3 regions of the Neobacillus sp. BF23-41 genome follow, and region 3 is predicted to be linked to each of the others. Evidence: predicted binding sites of a transcription regulator. Region 3 holds the regulator's gene; each other region holds the start of a gene.

Region 1 (6,265 bases), on a different contig from region 3:
CAGACGGAAGCCATGATCAACAAGCACTTGTTTCCGCGCTTTATCCCCATTAAACATCCCTCTCACTTGCGGTAAGGTAACATGCGACTCATCAATCACCATCAAAAAGTCCTTTGGAAAATAATCAAGCAGTGTATAAGGTGTCGAGCCCGCATCCCTTAAGGTTAAATGGCGCGAGTAATTTTCAATCCCTGAGCAAAAACCCATTTCACGCATCATTTCCAGGTCATAGCGGGTCCGCTGTTCAAGTCGCTGTGCTTCGAGCAATTTATTATCATCTCGCAGTTCTTCCAGACGACCTTCCAGTTCTTTTTCAATATTTTCAATCGCTATTTTCAGCTTTTCTTCCCTTGTAACGAAGTGGGATGCTGGAAAAATCGCTACATGTTCTCGTTCCCCAATGATTTCTCCGGTTAATGCATCGACCTCTCGAATCCGATCAATTTCATCACCAAAAAACTCGACACGCATGCAGTGCTCATCACGAGAAACAGGGAAAATCTCAACAACATCGCCACGGACACGGAAAGTTCCGCGCTTGAAATCGATATCGTTTCGATCGTATTGGATATCGACTAATCGGCGCAATAGTTGATTGCGTTCCACTTCCATTCCCGTTCTGAGCGATAACACCATTTCACTATATTCTTCAGGAGAACCTAATCCATAAATACAGGAAACAGACGCAATCACAATCACATCTTTCCGTTCGAATAGGGAAGATGTCGCTGAGTGCCGCAGTTTATCAATTTCATCGTTGATACTAGCATCTTTTTCAATGAAGGTATCGGTCTGTGGGACGTAAGCCTCTGGCTGAAAGTAATCATAATAACTGACAAAATACTCGACTGCGTTGTTTGGGAAAAATTCTTTAAACTCACTGTAGAGCTGTCCAGCTAGTGTTTTGTTGTGGGCGATGACAAGGGTAGGTTTATTTACTTCTTTAATCACGTTGGAAATCGTAAATGTTTTACCCGTACCTGTAGCGCCAAGCAGCGTCTGCTGGCGTTTATTGTTTCGAATACCCTCGACTAATTGTCTGATTGCCTCGGGCTGATCCCCTTGTGGCGAGTACTTTGAAACTAATTCAAATTGGTCTTTCACAAATATTCCCCCTCCCGAAATATCAATCACTTTTCAGCATATGTACCTTGTTGATGGACCGGGATGGTTGCTTTCAAGTGTATCCACTAAAATTCATATTAACATTTTACCACATTCCCCTAAAAACAAACCAATAATATGCGAACGAATATTCGTTTTTTAAAATTCCAACACAAAAAGCCTGCCATTTTCCTGACAGACTCACTAAAACTTCGAATGTATTAACTCTTATTAATGACCCTCTGCTTCATTTTTTCAGCCATCCAAAACCCTGCTGTTAACGAAAAGGCATCCACTACGATGAGCATAAATGTATTGGTATACCCTTTATATACAGAAGTAGCAATCAGGGCAACGGTTAAAATTAGCCCGATGACCCGGTTGTAAGTAACCCTTGTAAAAAGCAAAACCAGCAGCCCTGGAAGAATAAGTGCTGAAAAATATCGAATAACGGTTTCCAATGAGTACACCTCATTCATACATTAATCTCTGTTAATTCATTCTAGAAATTATTGCACATAATTGCAACAAAAATGATACATGAACTGCCTTTCGAAGCACCTTGGCTTATTTTTCCATTCTAACATTGATCATACCTTCGTTTTGCTGTGTAAATAAACTAGTTACCACGAATCCCAGGAGAGAAAGCAGAATAGGGAGGACCACCGTATGAAACCCAAATGCATTCGGATAAAATTGATCTAATAAAATATAAGAACCCATCCCTAAAACCATCGAAGTGATTGCTCCGTATTTATTGCCCTTACTCCAATATAATCCTAAAATAACCGGCCAAATAAAGACCGACTCGAGTCCCCCAAAAGAAAACAGATTCAACCAAACGATTAAATCAGGTGGACTTAACGAGAACATAATGACTACAATTCCAATAATCGCCGTCACGCTGAAACTAACCTTTTTCACAAGGTCGTTCCCTGCATCCGGCTTAATGTAATTTAAATAGACATCTTTTACAATAGCAGAGCTAACCAAAATTAATAAAGCGTCCACCGTCGACATGATGGCTGCCATCGGTGCAGCGAGAACGATGCCCGCAGCATAGGGCGGCAGTACTTTCATTGATAACAAAGGCATAACAGTATCGCCGATTTTCACACCTGGCAGAACCGGTCTTGCGAACACGCCAATGAGATGCATACCCAGCATGATAAAACCGACGACAATAGTTCCAATAATAATCGCACTATGCATGGCCTTTGAATTTTTATAAGACATCGCTCGGACAGCAATTTGCGGCAAGCCGACGACGCCAATTCCTACTAAAATCCAAAAGGAAGAGACAAAGGATGGCGTTAAACTACGTTCTGCACCATAGGGACTGATTAAATTAGGATTTTCCGCTGCTAAATCGGATATGATCTTCGGGATTCCACCGCCTGCTTTAATCGTTGCAATGAGAAGGATTAACGTTCCCCCGAACATGACTACACCTTGGATGGTGTCTGTGATCGCAACCGCACGAAAGCCTCCTACAATAACAAAGACGAGGACTGAAAAAGCAAAGATTAATAAAGCAGTCGTATATGGCAAACCTGTTAAACTTTCTACCAAACGTGCTCCGCCAATCCATTGGGCGGTCATCGATGAAAACAGAAAGATGATAATACTTGCGGCTGAGAATAACACAACCGCTTTACTTTTATAGCGCTCTTTTAGAAAGTCAATTAAGGTGATTGCCTTGTACTGACGGGATATAATCGCAAATTTCTTCCCCAATACCATTAATGTAAAATAACCGGTTGCTAACTGGGCCATGGCAAGCAGGACCCAGCCTAATCCTTGCGTATAAGCAACCCCGGGTCCTCCGATAAAGCTGCTGGCACTTCCATACGTCGCAACCATCGTCATTGCCAGGATGAATCCGCCCATTTGACGTTCCCCTAAAAAGTACTCCTCCAAGAAAGAATTGGATTTAATAACAAATTTGTTTGACCACATCCCAACAGCGAAGATAATCAATAAGAAAATAAGTAATGGTGTAATGACGGCCCAGTTCACTTGTTTTCCCCCTCTTCCACTTCAAAGGGAACATCCTTGAATAAAACTCTTACGGCAAAAATAACGAGTATAACCATAACAATAAAGCCAAGAATACAGCTGTAAAAAAACCATGCTGGCAAACCATATATGTACGAATATTGTTCTACTTTGGCCGAACCAAGCCCATAGGCAAAACCGTACCACCAGATAAAATTAATCAAAACAAGAATAATTCCAATTAGGGCTTCTCTGTGAGCGATCTTGAAACGCTTGTCCAGTGGATTGCTGCTTTTTTTCATTTGATTCCTCCAGGGTGAAAATTCTCTCTAACATCATCAAGTTATTTTAACCAATAATGAAAAAATATCCAATTGAAAACAATCAAAATATCATATAATAATCTATCCCCTTGCGTAAAGTTTCCGTCCTATTAGAAAATAAGGGATGCCATATGTAAATTTGGGAATGATGCAACAATCCTAAATAGTAATAAACTTCTTTATTTAAAAATACTTACAAAACAAAAAAACAACGATTCTCATTCGTTGTTTTTTTGTTTTGTATCAGGGTTATAAAGACCAATAAGTTAATGTAACAAAGAATAGTAGAAACATAGTCGGACAGAATGCTAGTGAAAAACTAAATCCTAACATAAAAGAACCGAATGGATTTTCACAGCTGTTTTGGCTTAGTCGTTATATTGTACCTTCAGGTTGCAAGGAACAACTATAAGTTCCTTTTTCAATTTGAATAGTGGCATGTTCAATGCCGAATTGGTCATGCAATTCCTTTGTTAATTTTTGAAGCAGCTCATCATTATCATCTATTTCAGATCGAATTATATGAACGGTTAGGGCAGCCTCTGTCGTACTCATTCCCCAAACATGCAGGTCATGAATTTCCAAAATCGTTGGTAAACCACTTAAGTAATCCTTAATTTTACTAATATCAATGCCTTCTGGTACGGCATCAAGTGATAAGTTAATGGATTCTTTTAATAATCCCCAAGTTCCAAATAGAATGACAATGGAAATTAAAAGACTTACTAGAGGGTCAAGCCATTGCCATCCTGACCAAAGAATTATAAACCCTGCGATCACTACACCAAGTGAAACTAATGCATCCGCAGCCATGTGCATGAAAGCCCCACGGATATTTAAATCGTTTTTTCTTCCTGACATAAAAAGTAAAGCTGTAATAGTGTTAATCACAATACCAATGATTGCTACGATGATAACTGTTTTTCCTGCAACTGGTTCTGGAGAAGAAAATCGTTGGATAGCCTCCCAGGCAATAGCACCAATTGCTACTAATAAAAAAACAGCATTAAATAGCGCAGCTAAGATGGAACTTCTTTTATATCCATAAGTCCGCTTTTTAGTAGGTGCTTTTTTTCCTAACCAAACGGCAATCCAAGCAATAATTAAACCTAGAACGTCACTTATGTTATGTCCTGCATCCGCAAGCAGTGCTAAAGAATCCCCTAGGATACCGTATATAATTTCAACAATAATAAAAATGGTATTTAAAATAATCCCAAATCCAAATGCAAAGCCATAGTTGGCTGGTGCATGACTATGGCTATGTCCATGACCGTGACTGTGACCATGGTTATGACCATGGCTATGATTATGTCCCATTCCGATCTCTCCTACTTAAATTTTATTATGACAAGCATGCTCAATTGCTTGTTGTACCCTTCCATTAAAAGGCTTCCCACTTTAGGAAGCCCATTTTTATTTGTCTTTTACTCGGAGAAGTCGTAAACCATTAAGAGTCACAATAAGAGTTGCTCCCATGTCTGCGAATATCGCAATCCACAGGGTTAACCAACCTGGAATCACTAATAATAATGCTAAAAGTTTAATTCCTAATGAGAAAGTGATATTTTGCTTGATGATAAATAATGCTTTCCTGCTTAGTTTTAACGTAAATGGTAGTTTCCCTAAATCATCTGCCATTAAAGCTATATCAGCTGTTTCTATAGCTGTATCCGTTCCAGCCCCACCCATCGCAATTCCGACTGTGGATGCAGCTAAAGCTGGTGCATCATTTACACCGTCTCCGACCATTGCCACACGGTCAAATTTGGTTCTGAGTTCTTTAATAAGTGTTAATTTATCTTGAGGTAAAAGATCCGCTTGTATATCAGAAACCCCTACCTGCTTTCCTATCGCATTGGCAGTCCCTTTGTTATCACCCGTTAACATGATGGTTTTTTGAATACCTAATGAGTGAAGTTTCTGTATCACTGATTTACTGTTCCCTCTCACTTCGTCCGCAACTGCGAGTAGTCCCAATATTTCAGTTGAAGTACCTGCAACCATCACTGTTTTACCTTTATTTTGCAAGTCAGAAATGGTTGCTTTTAGATTCGATGGAATTCTATTTGATAGGATTTCATCGAATAAATTAGGGCTTCCCACATAATACATTTTACCGCTGACCCTACCTTTGATGCCTTTACCTGTAATGGAAGTAAAGTCTTCAATCACTAAATCTTGATAAGGTAAGTTTTCCGACTCTGCTTTCTTCATGATTGCTGAAGCCAAAGGATGCTGAGAACCCTTTTCTAAAGCTGCGATAATGGAAAGAAGTTCATTTGAATTTGCATTTGGTTGAGGTAGATAATCCGTTACAACAGGTATTCCTTCTGTTAAGGTACCCGTTTTGTCAAAGGCAATGGCTTTAATGGCTCCCATTTCTTCTAAATGAATCCCACCTTTGATCAGAACACCGTTTCGTGCAGCATTACCGATCGCAGTAACTATGGACACTGGAGTGGAAATGACAAGAGCACAAGGACAACCAACCACTAATACAGCAAGACCCTGATAAACCCATTTGCTCCAGTCCCCATCAAATAAAAGTGGTGGAAGTACGGCCACTAACAGCGATATGAACATGATTACAGGTGTATAATACTTAGCAAAGCGATCGACGAATGCTTGAGATGGAGCCCTTTCTGCTTGAGCTTCCTCTACAAGGTGAATAATTTTTGCAATAGTCGTATCGTCCACATGTTTAGTAACTTTTACTTCAAGTAGTCCTTCTTCATTTAGTGTTCCTGCGAACACTTCATCATCTATGGTTTTCGAAACTGGAACAGATTCACCTGTAATCGCAGCTTGATTCACAGCGGATAATCCTTTAACTACTT
Region 2 (6,265 bases), on a different contig from region 3:
AGAGCATGGCTGTTTAAGGTGGCCTACCATGCCTTTATTGACTTTCAACGGAAAAATAAGCGCCTGGCCTTTAATGAGCAATTTGAAGAAAGTGGGCCCATCTCAAAGGAAACGCCAGAAAAAAGACTGCTAGATAAAGAGAGTTTTCAATTATTATTAAATGACATTCATTCGTTAAAAGAACAGGAAAGTCATGTTTTACTGCTATGCGATTTACATCAGCTTACCTACAATGAAGCCGCGGAAATATTGGATATGAAAATAAATACACTGAAAAGCCATTTACATCGGGGCCGCAGGAAGGTCATGATCAGAGTGAAGGAAAGGATGACGTCAGATGAGTGATGAAAAAAAACAAATGGAAGAAGACTATCAAAATTATCTAAAAGAATCTCTGAATGATGTGAGAGGGCTTCACCCATACTCAAAAGAAGGCCAAACAGAGATTGTGAATCAAGGTAAAAATATGGCACGAAGATCGAACATCATGATCAGTCTCGCTATTCTTTTATTGATTGTTCCTGTCATGACTTTAGCCACTTATATGTACTACGCAATTGGTGGTCGAGCGGACCACCTAATTGATGTTGTAACAAAGACGATTTATGTTACTGAACCAAATATGAGCTTAGAAGAGATGGATTTAGAAGATGAAATTAGTTTTTTTTCAATGAATATAAAGTTTGATGTTTTTAAAAGAATTGGTAAAGAAGATTATAAGGTTGGAAACTATGATATTGACTTCTTGTTGAACCATCCAAGTTTTCCAAAGAAGAATTTGTTGTTAGATCGGCCATTGTCTGAAAACCCTAGCAAGGAAACGGAGGTCATTGTACACCCTAAAGTAAGAATTCCTTATACTGAAACAGATGAATGGGATAAATTAAAAAAACTTCCAGATGGAACAGTCGCTGAGGTATATGTCTCGCTAAACAAGTTAATGAAACCAGAGGATTTGAAAAATAGCCTACCTAAAAATATGGAGCTCCGCTGGTTTGCCGTTGATACAGGAATGGAAATCAAACAAGAAGACGCCGGCGGTGTACCAATTACGCCGCTAGGCTACCCTGCACAGTATGACCCAACTACATGGTCCCCATTTAAGACCAATGGTGAATCGAATGAGGAGGTTTTTCTTGATATTTTAAAATTGCTTAAAAAAAATGAAACGGTTGCTGAAAAAGTCGCTCGCGCCAAATCTTTGTCTATAAGGAGTCGCCTAGCCTATATCGAGCAACACGGTATTAAGGTTTATGGTGCCGTCATAACTGGTCCCACGGAAGAATTGAGAAAACTGCAGGATATCAAAGAAATTCGCGCGATGAAGGTGGGGGAAGTGAAACTATGGAACTGGGAATAAAGAAAAAAGGAGGGGGAAGAAGCCTTCCTACAATATCAGGATTTTTATCTTTTCTGATTGCTCTCATTTCATTAGCTGGTTTAAATGTTGCCCTATTACTAAAAAATTCAGTGTTTCCGGGAGTCTTTATCATTCAGCTTCCAATTTTAGGATTTTTTCTCGGTGTCATTGGGTTATTTACTAGGAGAAGATCGAGGCTTTTTGCCATATGGGGGCTCTCCCTTTGTATCTTTCTGTTGATTTTTACCTTTTTAATGGTGATATCTTCATTGAGTATTAATTATAAACCATGATACCAAGGAAAGAAGGCGGCCAAGTGTTGCCTTTTTTTGTGACTACCTGTTAATAGCGATTGATTGTGGAAGATCATTGCTTAAATCTTATTCAAGATAAGCACCCGTTACTTTAAGTGAAGAATTTCACAATCATTATTAGAAAAGAGAAGAACGGTGACCTTCATCTCTCCCAAGACACTAACGTAGGGTGTTTTCAAGGATGTAACCATTCTCCCACGTTCCTATAAGAATAAATCGGTCATCGTTGCTGAATTCCCCAAAACAAGCATATTGTATTTCTTCAACTACAATGGGTTCTAAATCATCGTATCGCAGGATTAAAACTGTCTCACTATATGTAAGGATAATATATCGACCATCGTTTGACTGGTGCATATGTTGAAAATAACCAAAGTGGTCAGGATAATCCTGTTCTGATAAGCAGTCTTTCTTTAAAATTTCTTTAAACTGTCCATCAAGTATAACTATGTCATAATCTTGAACCACAATATATATGTTATGAATAGAGTTAAAGATGATGGAATCCCAATTCCGAATTTCTAAGTTGTCTAATACTTCAATGGACTCTTTATTTATTGGTTCTTTAACTTTTACTATTTTTTCGACTCGGTAACCTTCATTATTTACATAACTCAAAGTAAATAAATAGGCACTTTCAGCCTGGATAAAGTGATTAAAATAAAAAAGAGTAATTGAATCTTTAAATTGAGTTAGTACGCTAAACTCACCCTTCTCTATGTTGATTAATGCCAGTTGATGTCCGTCTTTCGTTTTCAGTGTATCAAGGATAATGAGTGAAGTATTAGTTAAAGCAAAGTCCCCTTCAACAAGTTGATATTTTTTATTCGATTTAATGGTTTTGATTAACTGAAATCCAACCGTTTCATACACACATACAGTACCGATTGTGTTTTTTATATATAAATAATCATCATTGTCTGAGAAATGAATATCTCCTGGATTACTAGGTTTACTAAGCTCCTTTATTTTTTCCCAAGAACTTGTATCATAAATAATTGTTTTACTGCCCATTGTATGACATAAAAAACGATAGTCATTCGAAAATTTAATTTGATAAGAGGTTTTAAATTTTTTGATTACATTCATATGAAGCATATAAACAGCTCCTTAATAAATATTCTTACACGCATATTCTCCTCTTTCTCATCTTATCCCTTCTTGCACTAACCTGCTCCGTTAGTTGAAATTAGAAAAACCTAATCTACGACAGTAACTGCGCACACATCTTCGAATGCCACCCGTTCATATTCGCCAGTCCTTACATCTATTCGGAGTTCATGCGTAATCGGATCAACGCGGTTAACGGCGCCAGTAATCTCCGTGGTGAATCCGTCAGACCATACGCTAAGCCTCACCGTTAGCTTATACGCCATTGCGTAAGCTATCCGCTGATCGAATTCCTCGAGTTCATAAACGTCTAGTAACGGTTTTTCAACACGTTCTGAATCCCGCCATAAATCACGTTGCGCCTTAATTAGCTCCGGCATTCCAAAGGCGAACTGCCATTTAACTTTTCCGCGGTCTCTTATCGTCATTACGAACACCTCCTTCGTTCTTATTATACACGAACAAACGTTCTGTATGTGAATAAAAATAAAAAGACCAATTTTACGTGGTCTTAAAGGTAGGAAAGCTTGGAATCCAATAATGGTTTAATAGGTAAAGCTATCTTGATTTTTGGTTTATTCAACGCCGTAGTAAGCCATCATTCCCAAACCTATAAGGATGATGATAAAAATAATGCCTTTTCTTTCATGAAAAAACTCCTTAACATTTTCTTCAAATCCCCCTATTTTCATTAGTGTTCTCAAAAGAATTGGAAAAAAATTTATCAATCGAGTCCCTTCTTTGTTCTAATATACGTTTATGGATCCAAATCGCTGCTTGTGCTCCCTCTCCCATTGCAATTGTTAATAGCTCCGAGTGAACACCGATATCACCTGCAACCCAAACGTTTGGTACATTTGTTTCCTTCGTCCTCGGATTTGTTGGGATATGTAGATTTTCTAGTCGTTCAATGCCTAATTGTTTTAACAAATCTGTATTTACTTTATTTCCACCATAGGCAAGAAACCCTCGTTCTCCTTTTATTTTATTTCCATCTCCTGTCAAAAAGGCAGTAAACCGTCCTTCACCATTTGTCTCTACTCCAATAACTTTGTCCACTATCATTGGAATTCCATTTTCAGCTAAATTCATTTGAACACTCTCACTTATTTTCTTACCGTCTGAATTTATATAAATAAGTTCCTTCGTCCAGTACGTAAGGGTTAGAGCCATGTTTGCCCCAGGATCACCTGATCCAGCTACAATCACTTTTTTATTTGTCACTTCATAGCCGTCACAATCAGGGCAAATATATATTGATATTCCTAGACATTCCTTTAAGTTAGGTATTTCTAATGGGATGTGATCTTTTATACCCGTAGCTAATAATAGGCATTTACTTTCATAGCAATTTAGTGAAGTTCCTTGTAATTTGAACTTTTCCCCTTGTTTTTCTACTTTTACAATCTCATCTTCCTTAAAAGTTACTCCATATTTCTCTGCATGTTGTCTTCCTAAGTGACGAAGCGTTTGTCCATCAACACCATCAGGCCAACCTAATACGTTATGATAACATTTACATAATGTGGAACGTCCTTCTCCTTTATCAATCACAAGTACTTGATGATTGTATCGCCCGAGCTGAATTGCAGCCTGCAACCCAGCAATTCCACCTCCGACAATAATGCATTGATAAGAATCTTTATGAGACATATCTTCACCCTTTTATTCAACTATTCAAAAGTCTGTAATTAAGACGACCAGACACTGGGCTTCGGAGTTTATCAGATTACAGACGCTGATGAATGTGATTGAAGCGTTTATGATGCTATTATGGCAGGTTATCGTTTAATTGATACAGCTGCCGCCTATCAAAACGAGGAAGCCGTTTGCAAAGCAATTAAGCGTAGTGGCGTAGCAAGAGAAGAATTGTTTATTACTACAAAACTCTGGATTCAGGATGCTGGTTAAGAGAGCACACAAAAAGCAATTGCAAAATCGCTAGAAAGACTGCAATTGGACTATTTGGATTTATATTTAATTCATCAACCATTAGGTGATGTATATGGCTCTTGGCGTGCTATGAAGGAATTGTACCAAGAAGGAAGATCAGAGTGATTGAGGTTAGTAACTTCCAGATGGACCGTCTGAACGATTTGATTATTCATAATGAAGTAACTCCTGCCTAAATAACATCTTCGGGAACGAAGTTTTAGTATCGGTAGCCAAAAAGAATAATAAATCCGTTGCCCAGGTGATTTTACGTTGGTTGACACAAAGAGGAATCGTTGTTATTCCAAAGTCTGTTCATAAGGAAATAATCATCGAAAACTTTAATATCTTTGACTTTGAATTAAGTCAAGAAGATATGGATACGATTGCTGCGTTAGATACGAAAGAGAGTTTGTTCTTTTCACATAGAGATCCTGAGATGGTGAAAGGGCTCCGTAGCTTTAATTTGATTATTAATGATTATATATAACAAAATGAAAGGATGCCTACTATTATTGGGCAGCTTGTTTTGTTCTTTACTAAAATAAGTGCCCAATTCCCTAACTAGGAAGATCACGCTTCTTATGACTTTGTGAAGGAATGTACTTAAACTAACCTGCCACGTTAGCTTAAGTACATTCCTTCACAATCTCATCGAAAAATACCCAAATTTTTTTTAAACTGATCCTCCACAATCTGGCCCAATTCATAAAGAAAGACGCAATTCTTACAGAATAGCGCCAGATTCTTGAATATCATTTTTGTTATAATGAATATAAAAACGGATTCAGTGCGCAAACTGAGTTAAAAAATGAAATAAATTCTGATAGTACAAAAAACCGGCAGGCGCCGGCTTTTTTGCATCATGACGATATCAGCTCTTTTGAGCATTCATTGCTTCCCATTCTTCTTTGCTAGGACCATATACGCCAGGAACGTTCAAGTCAGCTTGCCTCATAAGGACAGTCAATTGTCCGCGATGATGAGCCTGATGTTGAATTAGCAGACGGAAAACAGCTTGAACTGGCATGTCCATTCCAAATAAATTCACCATTTTGTTCATTTTTTCATCTGAAACCTGTTCAGAAAATGCTTGTGTTAACCGCTGACTTACTGTTTTGTAGGTCTCGCTGATTTCAGCAGCTGATTTCGGTGCCTCTTTTTGAAGATCAGGAATCTCAAATTTTAATCCAACCTGTGAAGGAAAGTAGTAAGCTGCTCCAGTAATGTGCCAAGCCAGGCTTCCAATGCTGTATAATCTTGGAGAAACTTCCTGATTCAACGATTCATCCGTCAGCACATCCAGCACTTTTTGGGTAACAGCTGCTTCTTGTTTCCATTCGTTTAAGAAATCATTTACTGATGTAAACATTCCATTCCCTCCTTAAATTAGCAAATCCTTCATTTATTAAACAAGCCTTTCAAATTCATTGTATCATGTTCAGCTAACCATCCGCTTCTCTCAAAGGCATATTAATCGCGAAGGATATTTTGCTATTCTTGTAAAACCCTATTCAACAATCTGGTCCTTAACATAAAGAAAGAGCAC
Region 3 (6,265 bases):
ACGGTAGCCAATAAGCCCGATTGACGACCCGAATTGCTCTTTCTCAACAACTTCGGTCGTCAATACCTTCGATGGCTCTTTTCCAATTAAGCATCCTCGATCATTCTAAATAAATTTAATAGGAATAGAATAGAAAGGAAGAAGTGCTTGATGTTCTTTAAAAATTCACAATTTTTACGGTTTACTTAATCCTAAATAATATATGCTTAAGTTGTAAACATTTGGGAGGTGCTCTAAATTGTATAAACTGCAAATTTGTAATGCTCTAACCCAAGAAATACTACGAGAAAAGACGTATAAGAAGCCTGATCTTATTTTATGTTTGATAGAATCAGGAACAAAAGGTCAGGAATGCTTTCTATTTGATGAACAGCGCAAGACCTTTAAAGGAACGTATGTTACACATTCCAGTTTTAATGAAGGGGACACGAAAGTATATAAAGTGCTTTTTAAGGTGAAACTATCTGAAATACAAGCAAGAATAGCGAAATAGGAAGATAAAGGAGCGGCGTATGGCTGCTCCTTTTTAGTTTGAATAATGCAGCTCTTCTGTCATAGAGACAACAGGAAACGACCTCATTGCTATTTCTTTGGAACGGTCACGTAGACCGTCTCTACGTGCCCCAACTCGCAGAGATTCTTCTGGAACCGGTCACGTAGGCCGTCTCTACGTGACCCAACTCTGTGAAATTGTTCTGGAACGGTCACGTAGGCCGCCTCTACGTGCCCCAACTCGTAGGAATTCTTCTGGAACGGTCACGTAGACCGCCTCTACGTGTCCCAACTCGCAGAGATTCTTCTGGAACGGTCACGTAGGACCCCTCTACGTGCCCCAACTCGTAGGAATTTTTCCGGTAAGGTGTCGTAGGCCGACTCTAGGTGCCCCACCTCGTAGGAATTCTTCCGGAAAGGTCACGTACAGTCTCTACGTGCCCCACCTCGTAGAGGTTCTTCTAGAACGGTCACGTAGCCCCACTCAATCCCGGCTTCTGTAATTTCTTCAGCTTGAAGTTGATTAGCACAACAAAAAAAGAGTCGGCACGTGTATGCCAACTCTCTTAAACTTAATGAATATGTCTGTAAACCCCAATAACTTTACCTAAAATCGAAACATTCCTTAATATAATAGGGTCCATTGTAGAATTTTCCGGCTGCAGGCGTATGTAATCTTTTTCCTTGAAAAATCTTTTACAGGTGGCTTCATCTTCCTCGGTCATTGCCACAACAATATCCCCGTTATTAGCGGTTGGCTGCTGTTTCACAATTACATAATCCCCGTCTAGAATCCCAGCTTCTATCATACTCTCACCCATGATTTCTAACATGAAAACTTGTTCATCTGCAGGTGCAAGACTTTCTGGAAGCGGAAAATACTCTTCCACATTTTCAATCGCTGTAATTGGGAGTCCTGCCGTTACTTTCCCAACCACTGGAACATTGACAACTGTATTTCTTGGTATATGTGCAGCAACATCTGCTTCTAATATTTCAATTGCTCTTGGTTTTGTAGGATCCCGTCTAATAAGTCCTTTGCTTTCCAATCTTGCTAGATGTCCGTGAACAGTAGAACTGGATGCGAGTCCAACCGCTTCTCCAATTTCCCTTACTGAAGGGGGATATCCTTTACTCTTAACCTCACTTTTAATGAAGTCTAAGATATCTTGCTGCCTCTTTGATATTTTAGCCATGATAAAATCCACCTCGCCTGGTTAATGTTGACTTTATTATAACATGTTCGCATTTTTTATACAAACATAAGTTCGAAAATATGGTTGACAACAAACAAACGTTCGATTTATAATAAAAATATCAAATCGAACATACATTCTTATAGAGGTGTTATTTATGAAAAAATTATGGAACAAATACTCCTATGCTATTACTCTTATTATTTTAAGTTGTTCACTTTCAATCATATTATCATTCCAACATCATTCGAACGCGCAAGAGGATTATTTAAAGGTTACAATCACAGAAGGAGATTCACTATGGGAAATCTCTGATCAATTCTCGGGTCAACATTCATTATCAAACAAGGAATTTGTTGCTTGGATAAAAAAGCATAATGAATTAGATGATGATCAAATTTTTCCTGGTGAAGAAATTATCATTCCGGTGAGTAAAGAAGTCTCATCTACGAATGAATTTGCAAGCGCCGTTGGTGAATAGAAAGGAATTTTTATGAAAGCAATTATATACTGCCGTGTCAGCACAAATAAGGAAACACAAGAATCTTCGTTAAAGCGCCAGGAAGAGGAATTAACGCAACTAGCTAACACCTATCACTTTGAGATTGATAGGGTAATTAAAGAAAAGGCTAGTGGTTATGATTTCAATCGTGAGGGGATTTTTCAATTATTAGAACGAATTAGAGATAAGCAGGTACAAGCCCTCTTAATTCAGGATGAAACACGACTCGGTAGAGGTAACGCCAAAATTGCACTCTTGCATTGCATATTAAAAGAAAATATTAAACTTTATAGTATCTCCCATAGTGGAGAATTACAGCTTTCAGAATCGGATTCCATGGTTTTGAACATCGTAAGTATGGTTGAAGAGTACCAACGAAAACTACATAATGCAAAAATCAAACGTGGAATGAAGCGAGCAGTCCAGAATGGATATAAACCAGAAAAAAACTTAAAAAATCTCGGAGAATCCTCTGGACGCGAGAAAATTGAAGTTCCAATTGGAGAAATTGTCCGGTTAAGAAAAAATGGATTAATTTTTTCAGAAATAGCTGCTACACTTAGAGGTTTTGGCTATAACATTTCTAAAGCCACTGTTCATAGAAGATTCCAGGAATATATTGAATCACAAGAAGAGTAGACCTTTTGCCTTGTCATTAGGTTTTTTTTTTAGTAAAATCAGGTGTCATGTAAATAGTTTGAAAGGAAGGTCTTTGAATGCTTTCAAAAGAAAAGATGGCTAGAATTAATGAGCTGGCACGAAAAGCAAAAGCAACGGGATTGACTGAAACAGAAGCGAAAGAGCAAACTAAATTAAGAAGTGAATATTTGGCTACTTTTCGTTCGAATATGCTTGATACCCTTACCAACACCAAGTTTATTGATCCGGAAGGAAATGACGTTACACCGGAAAAAATCAAGGCTAGGAAAAAAAATACACTGCACTAAAAGTTCAGGAATACATTTTTTGTATTCCTATTTTACATATACTGACTATTTTTGTGTAAAAATAAAAAAAATAGTGACTTTTGTTTCTTATTATTATGCTATTTGTTGAATAAAAAACGGTAGCGATATAAAATTGAAAATGTATTTAGTAACCTTGTGATTAGGAAAGGATGTAATTCATGTTTAATACTATTGATGATTTATCTGTTACCTCCATTCGAACGCTTTCCATTGATGCGATCGAAAAAGCAAACTCAGGACATCCAGGAATGCCGATGGGTGCAGCGCCAATGACCTATACTTTATGGACGCGTTTCTTGAACCAAAATCCAAAGAATCCACAGTGGTTTAACCGTGATCGTTTTGTCTTGTCAGCAGGTCATGGTTCAGCGTTGTTATACAGCATGCTTCACTTGTCTGGTTTCAACTTAACAATGGATGACTTAAAGCAATTTCGCCAATGGGGCTCTAAAACGCCTGGACACCCAGAGTATGGCCACACTGAAGGTGTAGAAGCAACTACTGGTCCACTTGGACAGGGGATTGCAATGGCAGTAGGAATGGCAATGGCAGAACGCCATGTTGCAAGTGTTTATAATAAAGATAAATATGAACTTGTGAACCATTTTACATACAGTATCTGTGGAGATGGAGATTTGATGGAGGGTGTATCTGCTGAGGCAGCGTCGCTAGCAGGACACTTGAAATTAGGGCGATTGGTAGTCCTTTACGATTCAAACGATATCTCACTTGATGGAGACTTAGATAAGTCGTTCTCAGAAAGTGTCAAAGATCGCTTCCTATCATACGGATGGCAATATGTTCGTGTGGAAGACGGCAATAATTTAGAAGAAATTGCAAAAGCTCTTGAAGAAGCTAGAAACGATCTAGACAGACCAACGATGATTGAAGTAAGAACAGTAATTGGATACGGTTCACCAAACCGTGCGGGAACTTCAGGTGTTCATGGTTCACCACTTGGAGCGAATGAATTAAAACTTACAAAAGAGGCTTATAAATGGACATTTGAAGAAGATTTCCATGTGCCGCAAGAAGTCTATGATAACTTCCAGAAACTTATCGTTGAAAATGGTGAGAAAAAGGAAAAAGAGTGGAATGATTTGTTCGCTCAATATAAAAAAGAGTACCCTGAATTAGCTACTCAGCTTGAACAAGCATTAAATAATGAACTTCCTGAAGGATGGGATAAAGATATCCCTGTATACCCTGAAGGGAAAAGCCTGGCAAGCCGTGCTTCTTCAGGGGAAGTATTAAATGGTATTGCTAAGAATCTACCTATTTTTATCGGTGGATCCGCAGACCTTGCTGGTTCGAATAAAACAATGATTAAAGATACAAAAGACTTTATGCCTGGTTCGTATGAAGGCCGCAATATCTGGTTTGGTGTGCGTGAATTTGCGATGGGTGCGGCAATGAATGGTATTGCTCTTCATGGCGGCGTAAAAGTATTTGGTGGAACATTCTTTGTCTTCTCTGACTACTTGCGTCCTGCCATTCGTCTAGCAGCTTTAATGGGATTACCTGTCACTTATGTCTTTACCCATGACAGTATTGCTGTAGGGGAAGATGGACCAACACATGAGCCAGTTGAACAGCTTGCAGCATTACGTGCCATGTCAGGATTATCAATCATTCGTCCTGCAGACGGTAATGAAACTGCAGCTGCTTGGAAACTTGCAGTGGAGTCTACCAACAAACCAACTGCACTTGTTTTAACTCGTCAAGATTTACCTACATTAAAAGGAACGGATACCAATGCGTACGAGGGAGTTTCTAAAGGGGCATATGTAGTGTCTCCTTCAGAAAGAGAAACTCCAGATGCGTTGTTATTAGCAACTGGATCAGAAGTAAGCCTTGCAGTGGAAGCTCAAAAAGCGCTTGCTGGAGAAGGTGTTCATGTTTCGGTTGTAAGTATGCCTTCATGGGATCGATTCGAGCAGCAATCTCAAGAGTACAAAGACTCTGTTCTGCCAAGAAGTGTGAAAAAGCGTCTTGGAATTGAAGTGGGAGCATCATTTGGCTGGCACAAATACACTGGTGACGAAGGCGATGTTCTTGCTATTGATCATTTCGGAGCTTCAGCACCAGGAGAAAAGATTATGGAAGAATTCGGGTTCACTGTAAACAACGTAGTTGCACGTATAAAAGCACTTTTACAAAAATAAAATAATGAGATTTTAGGGAGAGCGGAAATCATCCGTTCTCCTTTTTTGATGGTTCAAAGAGTACAAATTTCAACAATATTATGAACAAAGTTAATATTTGCAGGAAAATTCAACAAATCTACAGAATTTATAGAAGAATAGTTTAGATTCCTGCTAATCGACAAAAATAGTGAAAGTTTTTGCCGCCGTAAGACATATGTTTCGTTAATCTTTTTTTATAATAGTAAAAAGGGTAATCAACGAAGGAGAGAACAGTGGTGAGAAAATATCAGCTATATTTAATAGAAGATGAATTTGCGACCCATTACTTCGGAAGAGAACGATTGTTTTTTCAGCTTTTTCAGGAACATCGAAAAGCAAACGGCGAATTTAAATTTATTACACAAAAACAAATTTCCTATATAACAAAAAAGGTTGAGGTTCTAAAGATCCATCAACTTATCCAAAAGCAGCTTGGAAGAATCAAGGGATTTAAAGCTGAGCATGGTGCATATTCAATTGAATTAAGTGGAAAACTAAGTACGGCAAAGTTAGAGGTTTTTCAAGACTTAATTACAATCGAGGCACAAGGCAGCTATGAAGCAGAGACGGCTTTTTTTGAAGTTCTAAGAAAATGTGAGTCTTCCTTTTTGGCACTAGACCTTGAACATCAGCGATACGGTTGGTTAAAGCCGATAAAGGAAAGAAAATTTATATAATTGCAGATATTGTCTAATCGTGTTTTATTTAGTACACTGTATGGTAGACAACATGAAGGAGGAAGTTGAATATGGGTTATTACATTCTAGTTGGTATACTAGCATTAGCAGCTGGTGTAGCACTAGGATTTTTCATTGCTCGTAAATATATGATGAGCTACTTAAAGAAAAATCCGCCAATCAATGAACAAATGTTAAAAATGATGATGATGCAAATGGGACAAAAACCATCACAAAAGAAGAT

Evidence for each region. Region 3 encodes LexA, which represses DNA repair genes until DNA is damaged. Its sites were predicted from a motif close to CGAACATATGTTCG; they were not measured.
Region 1: a site for LexA is predicted at 1,246-1,259, ahead of uvrB (excinuclease ABC subunit UvrB). Genes of this name have one in related genera too.
Region 2: a site for LexA is predicted at 3,243-3,256, ahead of AB7942_RS28810 (YolD-like family protein). Genes of this name have one in related genera too.

What each region holds. Positions count from the first base shown of each region.
Region 1 is NZ_JBGBPR010000004.1:275,077-281,341, forward strand. Features, by position in the region: gene uvrB (excinuclease ABC subunit UvrB) at 1-1,104, opposite strand, end outside; gene AB7942_RS09450 (CsbA family protein) at 1,326-1,583, opposite strand; gene panF (sodium/pantothenate symporter) at 1,672-3,123, opposite strand; gene AB7942_RS09460 (YhdT family protein) at 3,120-3,404, opposite strand; partial or broken gene AB7942_RS09465 (sulfite exporter TauE/SafE family protein) at 3,693-3,779, opposite strand; gene AB7942_RS09470 (cation diffusion facilitator family transporter) at 3,801-4,745, opposite strand; gene AB7942_RS09475 (heavy metal translocating P-type ATPase) at 4,842-6,265, opposite strand, start outside.
Region 2 is NZ_JBGBPR010000046.1:9,738-16,002, forward strand. Features, by position in the region: gene AB7942_RS28795 (sigma-70 family RNA polymerase sigma factor) at 1-345, shown strand, start outside; gene AB7942_RS28800 (anti-sigma factor) at 338-1,360, shown strand; gene AB7942_RS28805 (hypothetical protein) at 1,834-2,772, opposite strand; gene AB7942_RS28810 (YolD-like family protein) at 2,874-3,212, opposite strand; gene AB7942_RS28815 (NAD(P)/FAD-dependent oxidoreductase) at 3,457-4,437, opposite strand; partial or broken gene AB7942_RS28820 (aldo/keto reductase) at 4,492-5,206, shown strand; gene AB7942_RS28825 (DinB family protein) at 5,591-6,088, opposite strand.
Region 3 is NZ_JBGBPR010000040.1:12,704-18,968, reverse strand. Features, by position in the region: gene AB7942_RS28180 (hypothetical protein) at 239-493, shown strand; gene lexA (transcriptional repressor LexA) at 1,065-1,688, opposite strand; gene yneA (cell division suppressor protein YneA) at 1,846-2,169, shown strand; gene AB7942_RS28165 (YneB family resolvase-like protein) at 2,182-2,829, shown strand; gene AB7942_RS28160 (DUF896 domain-containing protein) at 2,907-3,137, shown strand; gene tkt (transketolase) at 3,317-5,323, shown strand; gene sirA (sporulation inhibitor of replication protein SirA) at 5,581-6,021, shown strand; gene AB7942_RS28145 (YneF family protein) at 6,093-6,265, shown strand, end outside.